Regions from separate parts of the Paenibacillus glycanilyticus genome, predicted to be linked through region 2. Evidence: a T-box and tRNA genes for the amino acid it is inferred to sense, from the RefSeq annotation. Region 2 holds a T-box; the other holds one or more tRNA genes.
What was found. The T-box of region 2 lies ahead of trpS (tryptophan--tRNA ligase). A T-box ahead of a tRNA ligase gene usually reads a tRNA of that ligase, here a tRNA-Trp.

Region 1: it encodes a tRNA-Trp, which carries the amino acid that the T-box ahead of trpS (tryptophan--tRNA ligase) is inferred to sense. The anticodon was not compared.

Annotation. Positions count from the first base shown of each region.
Region 1 covers NZ_CP195155.1:1,286,215-1,293,447, forward strand. The annotation lists rRNA gene ACR9FF_RS05745 (23S ribosomal RNA) at 1-629, shown strand, start outside; tRNA gene ACR9FF_RS05750 (tRNA-Asn) at 755-830, shown strand; tRNA gene ACR9FF_RS05755 (tRNA-Ser) at 834-924, shown strand; tRNA gene ACR9FF_RS05760 (tRNA-Glu) at 964-1,038, shown strand; tRNA gene ACR9FF_RS05765 (tRNA-Val) at 1,119-1,194, shown strand; tRNA gene ACR9FF_RS05770 (tRNA-Met) at 1,213-1,289, shown strand; tRNA gene ACR9FF_RS05775 (tRNA-Asp) at 1,324-1,400, shown strand; tRNA gene ACR9FF_RS05780 (tRNA-Phe) at 1,416-1,491, shown strand; tRNA gene ACR9FF_RS05785 (tRNA-Thr) at 1,518-1,593, shown strand; tRNA gene ACR9FF_RS05790 (tRNA-Tyr) at 1,601-1,684, shown strand; tRNA gene ACR9FF_RS05795 (tRNA-Trp) at 1,688-1,761, shown strand; tRNA gene ACR9FF_RS05800 (tRNA-His) at 1,784-1,859, shown strand; tRNA gene ACR9FF_RS05805 (tRNA-Gln) at 1,889-1,963, shown strand; tRNA gene ACR9FF_RS05810 (tRNA-Gly) at 1,969-2,043, shown strand; tRNA gene ACR9FF_RS05815 (tRNA-Cys) at 2,053-2,126, shown strand; tRNA gene ACR9FF_RS05820 (tRNA-Arg) at 2,145-2,221, shown strand; tRNA gene ACR9FF_RS05825 (tRNA-Leu) at 2,234-2,315, shown strand; gene ACR9FF_RS05830 (spore germination protein) at 2,482-3,942, shown strand; gene ACR9FF_RS05835 (Ger(x)C family spore germination protein) at 3,976-5,178, shown strand; gene ACR9FF_RS05840 (GerAB/ArcD/ProY family transporter) at 5,441-6,544, shown strand; gene ACR9FF_RS05845 (LiaF transmembrane domain-containing protein) at 6,762-7,061, shown strand; gene ACR9FF_RS05850 (PspA/IM30 family protein) at 7,086-7,233, shown strand, end outside.
Region 2 covers NZ_CP195155.1:5,279,784-5,287,016, forward strand. The annotation lists gene ACR9FF_RS23780 (SCO family protein) at 1-60, opposite strand, end outside; gene cyoE (heme o synthase) at 106-981, opposite strand; gene gerQ (spore coat protein GerQ) at 1,376-1,978, shown strand; gene ACR9FF_RS23795 (hypothetical protein) at 1,982-2,314, opposite strand; gene ACR9FF_RS23800 (metal-dependent hydrolase) at 2,393-3,379, shown strand; gene ACR9FF_RS23805 (alpha/beta-type small acid-soluble spore protein) at 3,522-3,743, opposite strand; gene ACR9FF_RS23810 (DUF5325 family protein) at 3,874-4,056, shown strand; gene trpS (tryptophan--tRNA ligase) at 4,088-5,077, opposite strand; T-box leader at 5,147-5,416, opposite strand; gene ACR9FF_RS23820 (permease) at 5,547-6,593, shown strand; gene ACR9FF_RS23825 (DUF1980 domain-containing protein) at 6,590-7,003, shown strand; gene ACR9FF_RS23830 (O-methyltransferase) at 7,069-7,233, opposite strand, start outside.

The DNA of each region.
Region 1 (7,233 bases), 2.8 Mb from region 2:
CCTAAAATGTAACGGAGGCGCCCAAAGGTTCCCTCAGAATGGTTGGAAATCATTCGGAGAGTGCAAAGGCATAAGGGAGCTTGACTGCGAGACCAACAAGTCGAGCAGGGACGAAAGTCGGGCTTAGTGATCCGGTGGTACCGAATGGAAGGGCCATCGCTCAACGGATAAAAGCTACCCTGGGGATAACAGGCTTATCTCCCCCAAGAGTCCACATCGACGGGGAGGTTTGGCACCTCGATGTCGGCTCATCGCATCCTGGGGCTGAAGTAGGTCCCAAGGGTTGGGCTGTTCGCCCATTAAAGCGGTACGCGAGCTGGGTTCAGAACGTCGTGAGACAGTTCGGTCCCTATCTGTCGCGGGCGCAGGAAATTTGAGAGGAGCTGTCCTTAGTACGAGAGGACCGGGATGGACGTACCGCTGGTGTACCAGTTGTTCCGCCAGGAGCACCGCTGGGTAGCCAAGTACGGACGGGATAAGCGCTGAAAGCATCTAAGCGTGAAGCCCCCCTCAAGATGAGATTTCCCAATTAGTAAGACCCCTTGAAGACGACGAGGTTGATAGGTTCGGGGTGGAAGCACAGCAATGTGTGGAGCTGACGAATACTAATCGGTCGAGGGCTTATCCTAAACAACCCCCAAAAAGTGAAGTTAAGCGTTGCAGCTTATTCCGATTACTTTTCGGGGACCCCGCAAGAAACTTAAGGAATTCATAATTTCGCATCCAGTTTTCAAGGCGCAAGCTTTGAATGTATTCCCTGATAGCTCAGTTGGTAGAGCACTCGACTGTTAATCGAGTTGTCACAGGTTCGAGTCCTGTTCGGGGAGCCATATAGAGAGGTGTCCGAGTGGTCGAAGGAGCACGATTGGAAATCGTGTAGGCTCTAACCGGGTCTCGAGGGTTCGAATCCCTTCCTCTCTGCCATAATATTTCTTACATAGCTGATTGCTACGTAATAAGCAAGGCCCGTTGGTCAAGGGGTTAAGACACCTCCCTTTCACGGAGGTAACAGGGGTTCGAATCCCCTACGGGTCACCATCTTTACAAAAAAGAAACAAAAAAGTTCTTGCCAAGCCGACTTGAATGTGATATATTATAAAAGTCGCTCGAGAGAATATGGAGGCTTAGCTCAGCTGGGAGAGCATCTGCCTTACAAGCAGAGGGTCGGGGGTTCGATCCCCTCAGCCTCCACCATATATGTTTTAAAAATGACGCGGGGTGGAGCAGCTCGGTAGCTCGTCGGGCTCATAACCCGAAGGCCGCAGGTTCAAATCCTGCCCCCGCAACCAAAACTTTATCTTCGGTTTTTACCGAGAACGATGTGGAGCTGTGGTGTAGAGGCCTAACATGCCTGCCTGTCACGCAGGAGACCGCGGGTTCGAATCCCGTCAGCTCCGCCATTTAATCAAACATCAGGCTCGGTAGCTCAGTTGGTAGAGCAGAGGACTGAAAATCCTCGTGTCGGCGGTTCGATTCCGTCCCGAGCCACCATGTTAGATGGTTGGAAAAGTTAATATGCCGGTGTAGCTCAGTTGGTAGAGCAACTGACTTGTAATCAGTAGGTCGTGGGTTCGACTCCTATCGCCGGCACCATTTTTACGGAGGGTTAGCGAAGTGGCCAAACGCGGGAGACTGTAAATCTCTTCCTAACGGTTCGGTGGTTCGAATCCATCACCCTCCACCATTTAGGGGCATAGTTTAAAGGTAGAACAAAGGTCTCCAAAACCTTTGGTGTGGGTTCAATTCCTGCTGCCCCTGCCAGATAATTTTTATAGTGAGTATGGCGGTCGTGGCGAAGGGGTTAACGCACCGGTCTGTGGCTCCGGCATTCGTGGGTTCAAGTCCCATCGATCGCCCCATTTTCACTAAAGTTTAAAAAGTTTTCTGTTGGGGATTAGCCAAGCGGTAAGGCAACGGACTTTGACTCCGTCACTCCAAGGTTCGAATCCTTGATCCCCAGCCATTTATGCGGAAGTGGCTCAGCGGTAGAGCATCGCCTTGCCAAGGCGAGGGTCGCGGGTTCGATTCCCGTCTTCCGCTCCATAATTAGGTGGCGCCATAGCCAAGTGGTAAGGCAGAGCTCTGCAAAAGCTTTACCCCCAGTTCGAGTCTGGGTGGCGCCTCCACAATTATTTCAATAAAATGTGCCCTTAGCTCAGCTGGATAGAGCGTTTGACTACGAATCAAAAGGTCAGGAGTTCGAATCTCTTAGGGCACGCCATATTTATCAAATGCCGGTGTGGCGGAATGGCAGACGCGCGCGACTCAAAATCGTGAGGGAAACCGTGGAGGTTCGAGTCCTCTCACCGGCACCAATATTGAAATGATTGCGCTGATTGTACTTTGTACGGTCAGCGTTTTTTGCATGTTTATATACTTTACGAGCACCTGGCGGACTAACCTCCGACGGGTGCTTTTTGTTTATATCGATTGGCGTATGACCATACTGATAATTATCAAATACGGGTGATGTGATGCAGCATGAGTCAGATCGATATTACAACGATTAAAGAAAAACTCGGTAACAGTAACGATATTATTTTTAAAGAATTCCAAATTGAATATGGTGGCAATTCTCGAACAGTGAATTTGTTTTATGCGGATGGACTAGTAAACACGGACTCTGTTCAGGATTTTATATTGGAGACTCTGATGGTGGAGTTTCCGAATCTTAATACGAATCAGCATCCTTTTCTGGACTTGCTGACCGCGGGAGAAATAGAAGAAGTGACATCGACGGATACGATGTACTATAACCTGTTTTCCGGCCATGTCATTCTTATATGGGACAGCAATAAAATATTGTCCATTGCTATGAATGGAATTAAAGACCGTGCGGTTTCAGAGGCCATGACGGAAACGGTAAGCCGCGGCCCCAAAGAGTCGTTTACGGAATCCATTCGCACAAATACGGCACTGGTCAGAAGGAAAATTAAGAATCCCGATTTGTGGCTTGAAAATATGAGAATCGGGAAAATGACCCAGACTAGTGTTTCCATAATGTATATAAAAGGTATTGTGAGCGATAAGATCTTGGAAGAGGTTCGTAACCGATTATCCAGAATAGATATTGACGGGATTCTGGAAAGCGGCTATATCGAAGAGCTGATTCAGGATTCCGCTTATAGTCCATTTCCGACCATGTACAATTCTGAACGGCCGGATGTTATCGCTGCGGAACTGCTGGAAGGCAAAGTGGCGATATTGGTGGATGGAACGCCTCATGTGCTTGTGGTTCCCGCTTTGTTCATTTCCTTCATGCATTCTGCGGAGGATTACTATCAACGCGCCGATATCAGCTCGCTGATCAGGATTCTCCGCTTTGTAGGCATCTTTATCGCTCTGTTAGGGCCATCGCTTTATATAGCCATCACGACCTTTCATCAGGAAATGCTCCCTACTCAGCTGCTCATTGGACTTGCGGCCCAACGGGAAGGGATACCTTTTCCCGCATTTATCGAGGCGTTGATTATGGAGATTACGTTCGAGATCCTGCGTGAAGCCGGGGTTCGGATGCCTAGAACAATGGGTCAGGCTATTTCGATTGTCGGCACCTTGGTTATCGGACAGGCAGCTGTGGATGCGGGGATTGTTTCCGCTGCGATGGTAATAGTGGTATCCATCACGGCTATATCAAGCTTTGTTGTGCCAGCCATGAATATGTCCATTTCCATCCGCATGATCCGATTCGCGTTAATGGGGCTGGCTGCGTCCTTTGGTTTATACGGGATAATTCTAGGCATTTTTGCGCTCGTGCTTCATTTATGCAGTCTCCGTACCTTCGGAGTACCGTATATGAGTCCATTTGGACCGTTTATTGCCGAGGATACGAAGGATACCTTATTCCGGCTACCGCACTGGGCCATGCGGAAACGGCTGCGTCTAATTAGTCAGAATAATATTACCCGAGGCAATAACAAGCTTCCCGGGCCGAAGCGGTAATCGAGAATAAAGGCAACGAGATGAGGAATTGCGATGATGATGCGGAGAATATTAGTTCCCTTATTGTTTGTTTTAATAGTGATGACGCTGACTGGCTGCTGGAATCGCCGCGAGCTTAATGATCTGGCGATTGCCGTGGCAATCGGAATCGATAAGGATGGGGAGAATCAATATCAGGTGTCAGTTCAGGTCGTTGACCCGGGAGAGGTTGCCGCAAACAACAGAACGATGACGCGGACTCCCGTTACGTTTTACCAAGCGAGGGGACGAACCATATTTGAAGCCATACGCAAAATGACTACGGTATCGCCGAGACCTATATATTCTGCCCACCTTCGGATGTTAGTCATCGGCGAGGAGTTAGCCAAAGAAGGGATTGCGGATGCTCTTGAATACATGTCCAGATATTATGAGCATCGCACCGATTTCTACATCACCATTGCAAGAGAGACTACCGCAGCAAGCACGCTGAAAATATTAACCCATTTGGAAGCTATCCCTGCCAATCAGATGTATTCTTCTTTGCTTAACTCGCAGAAGCAATGGGCGCCAACCGCATCGATAACGCTGGATCAGCTCATTATGGATATCGTTAGAAAAGGCAAACAACCGGTTGTCACCGGACTCCGCCTGAGAGGTGACCGCGAAAAAGGCGAAAGCAGGGAGAATGTTGAAAAAATTGCTTCACCCGCACACCTGCAGTATTCGGGCATGGCTGTTTTTAACGAGGATAAGCTTGTTGGATGGTTGAATGAAGGAGAAAGCAGAGGCTACTCTTTTATTCACAACGATGTACATAATACGGTCGGGGTTCTTAAGTGTCCCGAGGGCGGGAGAATGACAATTGAGGTCATTCGTTCGAAAACGACAACCAAAGCCAGGTTTGTAAACGGAGAACCGGAAATACATATAGGGATTCGTACCGAGGGCAGCATTGGCGAAGTGTTGTGTAAAATCGATCTGACTCAAAAATCGTCTATTTATGAGTTGGAGCACGAAAGCGCGGAAGCGATACGGGGGTTTGTACAGAAAACAATCCATCAGGTTCAGGAAAAATACAAAGTGGATATATTTGGCTTTGGAGATGTCGTTCATCGCGCGAATCCTTCCTATTGGAAAAGTGTTGAGAATAATTGGGATGCCGTCTTTCAGAAGATGCCGGTCAAGTTAGACGTTGTGGTAAATATCCGGCAGACCGGTACGGTTAGTAACTCGTTTATGCAAGAAATGAAGTAAGAAGGAATTAGCAACTATGATGAAATATATATGGCTATTCGCAGCCGCAGCTGTAATTATTCTGATTGAAGTGCCGTCATTGAGGAAGAGAAAGCTGAGGAAGGATCTTTGGGTATTCTTTTGCCTGCTGGGGTTAGGTATCTTACTGGTGATTATGAGGTTCCTCAATTTACATATTCCTAATCCGGTAAATGGGCTCGATTATATGCTGCGGCCGCTGGCCGAGGCGATTTTTCAAAATTTAAGCGGGAGGTGATGAAGGATGCTCGAGAAGGGAAAAATAAGTCACCGGCAGCTGACCGTTCTTACGCTTCTGTATACGATTGGCACCTCCATCCTGATCGTTCCTTCCATTATGGCCGTATTCTCCAAACAAGACGGCTGGATTGCATGCCTTATAGGAACAGCGGCCAATCTTCTAACCATATTGATTTATAGCGCGCTGGCCGGCCGCTATCCCACATTAACGCTTGCGGAGTTTAGCGAGAAGATATTGGGGAAGTGGCTAGGAAAGGTTATTTCGTTGTTTTTCCTTTCTTTTATCTTTTTGTTGTCTTCTTTCCTGCTTCGCGTCGTAGGGAATTTCATGACGACCCATATTATGCCGAATACGCCAATCGAAATAACGATTATTTTATTCATGGCTGTGGTGGTTTACGCGGTTCGGCTTGGTATTGAAACAACGGCTAGGGCAGCGGAGATTTTCTTGCCGTTTGTAATCGCATTGTTTCTATTCCTTACTTTCTTCCTGTTGCCCCAGATTAGAATAGATCGGGCTGAGCCTGTTTTCGAGAATGGAATAAAACCAATCCTGCTAGGCGCGTTTTATTATTTTAATCTTCAAGAACAGGTTATTCTCATGATGCTGGTTCCTTATACGAACAGGCCGAAAAAAGCAAGAAGCGCCTTGCTGGCGGGAACCTTGCTCGGCAGCGTGGTTATTATCGTTAGCGTACTGCTGTCGACGCTGGTACTGGGTACCGAATTCACGCAGAGGAATATGTATGCCAGCTATACCCTGGCGAAGCAAATCAGCGTGGGGAACTTTCTGCAGAGAGTCGAGGCCATGCTGGCAATTATATGGTTGATCACGATTTTTTTCAAAACGGTGGTTTGCATGTACGCCGTAACGCTTGGGACAGCCCAGACGCTGAGGTTGAAGGAATACCGTACGCTGACCTTGCCATTTGCCCTGCTGCTTGTTTTCTTGTCTCTCCTTGTCTACGACAATATCGTTAGCTTTATTGCGTTTACGCCTAAGGTTTTCTCCGTGTATGCGACTATCTTTATGGTCCTTATCCCGGCAGGACTATTAGGCATAGATGCGCTGCGTTCCAGCATGAAAGGGAACCAAACCTCATCATGAAGGTGCTGACTCTTGCATAGGGTAAAGCACCTTTTTTGCGTAATAGGACAGGATTCGACCCTTAAGGCGGAAGAGCGACTCGACCTAGGTCTAGCATAGAAACCGTCGTTGGTCCGTTTTAGAAAGTATGGATTCGATCTACAATAGGAACATAAGCAAGAGAGATTCACAAGAAGAGAAAAAACAAAGCAATCTTTGAGAGGCGGTGGAAGAAGCAATGGATGGTAAAAAAGCGTTAGGCTTATTGCTTGCAGTTGCAGGCGGCATCATGGTACTTAAATTCTTCGGCATCCATCTTGGTGCACTGGTGGGTACCCTGTTCGCAATCGTATTAATCGGACTTGGGGTAGTTGCCTGGAGAAGCAATAAAAAGATCATCGGCGGAATCGTTGGCGCAATCGGTATTTTGATGCTGCTGCCGGCATTGTCGAAACTGATTATGCTGGGTATCGCGGTTGTGCTGATCCTGTTCGGTATTTCGATGGTGAAAAAAAATAACAACAATCGACATTTCTAATAAAAAAAGTTGGGAGGGCCATACATGAGCATTATGCGGCGAGTGCGCGACATTACAGTGGCAAGTTTAAATGAAAGACTGGAGAAAGCAGAAGATCCGGTTCGCCTGATTGACCAGTTCCTCTGGTCGACGCGCGAAGAGATTATTCAAGCGGAACGGCTGCACCAGCAAT
Region 2 (7,233 bases):
CATTGCCAAGCAAAGCGCCAGTACAGCGAATTTGAAGCTGTGCTTTTTGAGAAATGCCATTTCGGTTCTCGTCCTCCCTAAAAGGAATCATCCTGGCTAAACAGATTACTTCACGGTATTTGCCATCATTACAATAAAGACAACCATTAAATAGTTAACGGAAATAAGGAAGTTAACCTTCGCCCATTTCTCGGTATTTTCCGCTTTTATGCCTCGAATCGTATGAACAGCCCAAACAACCCCGGCAATCACAGACAGGATCAGAAATACAATGCCCGTGTATCCGTAGGTGTATAGCAGTACACAGGTTGGAATCAGAAGGACGACATACGGAATCATTTGCAGCTTCGTCCGTTTAATCCCTTTCACCACCGGCAGCAGCGGGAAACCGGCTGTACGGTATTCCTCTACCCGGCGGATAGCAAGCGACCAGAAATGCGCCGGCTGCCACAGGAACAAGAAGGCAAACAGCAGCCATGCTCCCATATCCACTTCATTCGTCACCGCGCAATAGCCAAGCACCGGAGGCATTGCCCCGGAAATACCGCCAATCGACGTGCTCCAGGTGGACGTGCGTTTCAACCAGATTGTATAGATGAAGATATAAACAAACCAGCCTAAAAAACCAAGCCAGCCCGTAACCGGATTTACCAGAACAAACAATATCGCAAGGCCGATGATGCCAAGAACGATGCCGTATCCGAGCACAAAACCAGGCTGCAAACGGCCCATCGGCAATGCGCGGTCTTTCGTGCGCTCCATCTTCTTATCCAGCTCTCGGTCCCAATAATTATTAATGACGCAGCCCGAACCTATCGTAATCGCTGAGCCAATAACGACCCACAGCAATGTCAGCCAGTCAATATCCCATTTTGAAGCGACCCAGAAACCGCCAATTGCGGCAAATACATTAAGCCGGAGCAGCCGTGGTTTGGTTAATGCAATTAAATCTTTCAACACGAAGCGAGCCTCCCGAGTTATGCAACAAGGCACGCAAGCACGCGCGCCTATACATTTTCATTGATGAATCGTTCTTAATCATACAGAAAAATAGATGCCATGACAACGTTAGGAGCCATTGTTCATCAATTCGCCATTCAAATTGTGACAATAAATGTGTAACCCTTTTGACCGCCCTTCAATACTATAGGTATGTAGTCAAGTGCCCAGCTCTGTATAGGTTGAAGGGGAGCAAAAGAGCCCGAACATACGGCAGTCGTCAGCATTAGAATCCCGGAGGCTTTGAGGCTACGCAAGCAAAAAAGGTTTCTTTTAACAGAGCGCACGCGACAAGGAATAACCAGAAAGTAGAATTTGTCAACGAATGTATGGATCAATCAACAAATTTCAAAGATTGAAAGCGAGGATCAACAGCATGTCTTACGGTTATGGTTACAAAAATGCAGTAAGTCCGGCTAGCACTGGCGGTTACGGTGGAGTAAGCCCATTTGCAGGCGGCGGTTACGGCGGCTTCCCAACCGGCGTGTCTCCTGCCGCAACAATGCCTAATATGGCAATGCCTATGCCTGTAATGCCAGGTATGCAAGGTATGCAAGGTATGCCAGGCATGCCAACTATGCAAGGTATGCCAGGTATGCCAGCTCAAACGCTTGGAACGCAATCGCCTCCGCAGGTGCCTAGCGGTTCGTTCATTACGCCAACAGGTGGAAACATTGTAACAGTGGGTGTGGAAGAATCTTATGTAGAGAACATTTTGCGCCTTAACCGCGGCAAAATGGCTACTTTCTACATGACTTACGAGAACAACCGCGAATGGAACGCCAAAGTATTCCGCGGCATTATTGAAGCAGCCGGCCGCGACCATATTATTATTAGCGATCCTTCCACCGGCATGCGTTACCTGCTGCTCACTTTGAATCTGGATTATGTAACGTTTGAAGGCGAAATCGCGTATGAGTATCCGTTCCAAGGCGGTACCATTACGAATACGACTCCGCTGACGAACCGCGAAGGCTAAGCGCTACCCTGCATTTGAGCCAGCCCCCGCCGGCTTGAATGTCCATACATGCATTTTGTCCGCACCGCCGGGAATCCATTCGGCAACCCGGTACCAAGAAGAACGCTCATCGCAGCGTTCTTTTTTTATGGCTTCGGCTTCGGCTTCGGTTGCGGCCGTCCAGATCTCCACAAACAAGTTGAATTGATCGGTTCCTTCATATAATTGGACGCTGCGCCCCGATTCCTTCATTAATGTATTTACATAGGCTAAATAAACATCCCTCTCGCCCGCCGCGATTTTATATTCCGCAAAGCAAATGTACATGATCGTCATTAACCCCTTTCTATTTACCATTGATAAAGTAAAGCTCCTCCGTTGATACTACAGCTAATTGACTCAAAGCCCCCGCAATCATTTTTAGGAGGTCTTGCCGTGGACACAGGAACGCATCTTGTTATGGGGATCGGACTCGCCGGACTGGCTTGCGTCGATCCCGTTGTCGCCAACAACCCATCCATCTTCGCCGCTGTTTTGGTCGGAACCATCATCGGCTCGCAGGCTCCGGACTTTGACACCTTTCTGAAGCTGAAAGGAAATGCCAGCTATATCCGGAACCATCGAGGCATCTCCCATTCCTTACCGGCTATCGCCATCTGGACGATCCTAATTACGGGATTGCTTCAGCTCGTTTACCGGGGCAGCCTGCCATGGCTGCATGTCGGGTCCTGGGTGCTGTTAGCCGTCTGCCTTCACGTATTCACCGATTTGTTTAACGCTTACGGAACCCAAGCCATGCGACCGTTTACCGAGAAATGGATTTCATGGAATATCATCCATATCTTTGACCCGGTTATCTTCGCTACTCATGTCATTGCGATATTGATTTGGGCGTTTGGCCTTGCTAGTCCCGTTGCCATCTTTCCGGTTTTGTACCTGTTTACCATCATCTATTATACATGGCGGACGCTGGCACACAGAAGTACGCTCCGCAGGCTCCATTCCCTGGACCCTGAACCGGATGGAACACAAGGCTATATCGCCATTCCAACGATCTCGCTGTCGCATTGGAATATCGTAAAGCGAGCTGCCGACGGCAGCTTTGTTATCGGGGACCTTCGCGGGAACAAGCTCAGATGGCTGGACAATGTCCGCTGCTCCGATCATCCTGCCGTAGCCAAATCCAGAAACGACAACGCGATTCGCAGCTTTTTGTATTTCACCAAATTTGCTTGCGCCGAAGTGAAGGAGCATCCTTGGGGTTATGAAGTCCGCTGGTCGGATGTCCGTTACCGGCATCGCAAGCAATTTCCGTTTGTTGCCGTACTGCTCATGAACAAGGAATACGAAACGGTTGGCTCGTATGTCGGTTGGTTAAGCGACGACCGCTTAACGAAACGGCTGCGCATGAACTCTTATTAACTTGACGAAGGATGGCCCCTGACGCACAATAAGAAGGGGCTTTTTTTTTGTTATCATGCTGGCTTGTTGCACATGGAAAAAGCTCAAGGTTTTACCCTTGAGCTTCTTGGCTTCCATTGAAGCGTTGTGTATTTATAAACGTTTAGCGGAAGCTGCCGCCGGACAATTGTTGTTCAGCGATTTGGACAAGTTTCTTCGTGATATATCCGCCCAGGGAACCTGCATCGCGAGATGTGACGTTACCGTAGTAACCGTCCGCTGGGATTTGTACGCCAAGCTCCGAAGCAGCTTCCATTTTCATTTGGTTAAGAGCGGCTTGTGCTTGTGGAACCACCAATTGATTGCTCGATTTGTTGCTAGCCATGCTGATAATCTCCCTTCAGTTAAGAGCTGTGATGTTTTGCAAGCTTGCAAGCTTATTATGAGCATGTTGACGCAAAATATGCTAAGCTCAAAAAAATATTATTAAGCATCCGTAAAGGAGAGTTAACACCTTGTCTAAACCACTGTCTTTGTTCTTCGCTATCGTCTCTGTGCTGCTTATGTGCGCTACCGCGATTTCGATATCTTTTAACGCCTGGCTGGCCATACTGTTTGCGATTCTCACTCTGTGCATGATTGGCGGAGGTTTTGTTGTAAAAGCAAGAATCCGACGCCGTAACGAAAATAAAGGCTGACGCTTAATAGCGCCAGCCTTTTGTTTTATGATTATCCGCGCGGTGCAAGGAAGCCCATTTTTTCTTTGACGCCGGCAAGCGTGCGGTCCGCAAGCTCCGATGCGCGCTCTGCGCCTTGCTTCAGGATCGCATGGATCTCGCCGGATTCGCGGATCGCTTTGTATTTCTGCTGCAGAGGCTCAAGAACATTGACGACCTGCTCGGCCAGATCCTTCTTGAACGGCCCATAGCCCTGACCTTCGTAACGGGCTTCTACCTCGGCAATTGTCATGTTCGCGCAATGCGAGTAAATGCTGATCAGGTTGCTGATCTCCGGTTTGTTCGCCGGATCGTATTTCACCTCGCGGCCGGAGTCCGTAGTGGCGCGGCTGATTTTTTTGCGGATGACGCTTGGCTCGTCAAGAAGGGCAATATAGCTGCCGGCATTCGGATTGCTCTTGCTCATCTTCTTGCTCGCATCGTCAAGCGACATGATTCTTGCCCCAGTCTTCGGAATATAAGGCTCGGGAACCGTGAAGTATTCTCCGAATCGGGAATTAAAGCGGCTTGCCAGGTCACGGGTAAGCTCCAGATGCTGCTTTTGATCGTCGCCTACCGGAACAAGGTCCGCATTGTACACCAGAATGTCCGCGGCCATAAGCGAAGGATAAACGAACAACCCCGCGCCAACCGATTCCTTGCCCGCAGACTTGTCTTTGAATTGCGTCATGCGCTCAAGCTCGCCCATACCCGTAAGAGTCGTCATAATCCAGCCCAGCTCGGCATGCGCGCGCACATGGGACTGCACGAAAATGTTTGATTTAGCCGGGTCGAGGCCCGCAGCGATAAACAATGCCGCAACCGATTCGATCTGCTCACGGAACATAGCCGGCTCCTGAGGCACGGTAATCGCATGAAGATCCACGACCATAAAGAAGCATTCTTCCGTTTCCTGAAGCTTCACGAAGTTCTGCATGGCGCCGATATAGTTGCCAAGCGTAAGCTGTCCGCTCGGCTGAATGCCAGAAAGTACTTTTTTCATAAAAGTTCGTCCCCTTCTCTTCTTCTAATCCGTTACTAATGCGTATGTGAACGCAAAAAATCCCCCGCCGCAAGGGACGAGGGAACCGTGGTGCCACCCTAATTTACTCGTTGCTTCCCGCGGATATCCGATATTCATCGGACGGGCTAAAGACAACAAGCCTTCATTGTTCCGTAACGGGGAACGGCCGGATAAGCATAGACAGCACTTCAATAGTCTGTGTTCCGCTATCGGCTCCGGGATCCATTCAGCAATCAGGCTTGCACTGGCTTGCACCGTCCGCCAGCTCTCTGTTACGCATTAACCCCTGTGCTTACTTGTTCCCTTCATCGCCTTTCGTACCCTGATTATAGCGCAAGTCTCTACCGCCATGTCAAGCCCGGCCTTCAAAAGTTGTCCTATAGCGGCCAAGCCCAGCATAAGCTGGTTACTAACGTAATCATTTCCTGGTACAAAGAGAGGTTGGCTCATGCTGAACATGTTATTCCGATTCGGGACCCCGCTGCTGGGTATCGGATGTCTTGCGATGGTTTGCCTAATACTGGCTGGACAACCCTGGACCCTCGCTCTGCTCGAGTCCGATGGCGCGCAAGAGTTCAAAATTGTGTTTTTAAGCATTATATTAGAAGCTTTTCCATTCATCCTGCTTGGCGTTATTTTCTCTGCCCTGCTCCAGGTGTTCGTGACTGACGAGATGATCCGGAGGCTGACGCCCAAGCACCACATGGTTGGTATTCTTTTTGGCGCACTGCTTGGTCTCGTATTCCCGTTATGCGAGTGCGGGATGATTCCCGTCGTGCGGCGCTTAATCCGGAAAGGCATGCCCGCTTATATCGGAATTGTGTACTTGCTGGCCGGCCCCATTATTAATCCGATTGTCTTTACTTCCACTTACGCCGCTTTCCGCTTGGAGCCGCAAATGGCCTACGACCGCCTTATCATCGCCTTTATCGTTACCGTTATTATCGGCCTTCTTCTTCACCGGTTCATGAAAGGCAGCCCTCTTAAAGAATCATCCGGCAACATCCCTGCGCATCGCCATGAGCATGAACATAATCATCACCATGACCATCATGACCATCATGAGCATGCCCCCAACCCGGTTAAAAAAAGCCGGCGGCTGTCGGCAACGCTTAGCCATGCTTCGGACGAGTTTTTTGACATGGGCAAATATTTGATCTTTGGCGCACTGCTTACGGCCGTTATTCAGTCTTTTATTGACCGTCAGGCATTTGAGGCCGTTGCGGACCAGCCCGTTCTCTCCTATTTCTTCATGATGGGGCTTGCCTTCCTGCTGTCCATCTGCTCGACCTCGGATGCTTTTATCGCCGCATCGTTTGGAGGAATGTTCGATCATGGTCCGCTGCTCGCCTTTCTTGTGTTCGGCCCGATGATTGATTTGAAAAATACGATGATGATGCTGTCCGCGTTCCGCGCGCGGATCGTTCTTTCGATTACGCTGTTGACCTTTGCCCTTGTGCTGGCCAGCGTATGGCTCCTGGAGGTGCTGCGATGAATCATAACTGGATACGGGCAGGCTTTCTCGCGGGATTTGCTTTCCTCATCATTTACCTCGAACGTTTAGGTCAGCTGCCGCTGTATGTAGCCCCCCGGATGGAGCTTTATGTCAAGCTGTCGGCTATCGTCCTGAACGCCGCCGCCATCCACCAAGCCATGCTCGCCATGCAGCGTAAGCCCCCTGCGGATTGCGAGGAATGCGGCCATGATCATTCCCATCATGATCACGACCATAGCCACGATCATGATCATGACCATTCCATGTCTCCTCTAAAAAGCCTTCTTGTCTACGGACTGTTCCTTCTTCCGTTATTGCTTGGTTTCCTGCTCCCCGCGGCCGCACAGGAACATGAGGTCAACAGCGGCGGAATTCCCCATCTGCATTCCGGAAGCCACGAAGTGAAATAGCCGGCAATAAAATTCAGCCGTGCAGGAAACCCTGCACGGCTGTTCGAATGCATAATGGCTATAGCCTAAAAATCAAAGCCGGTATGATCGTTATTCTTTTCCCGCAGCATTTGATGCTTCGGCTGCTGGTAACGATAATTCCAGTTGGCTGTATTATAATTAGATTCGTAACAGATGCTAGCCGACCAGGTGCCCGCGTTCTGCCGGACAGCGAAATCATACATAATTTC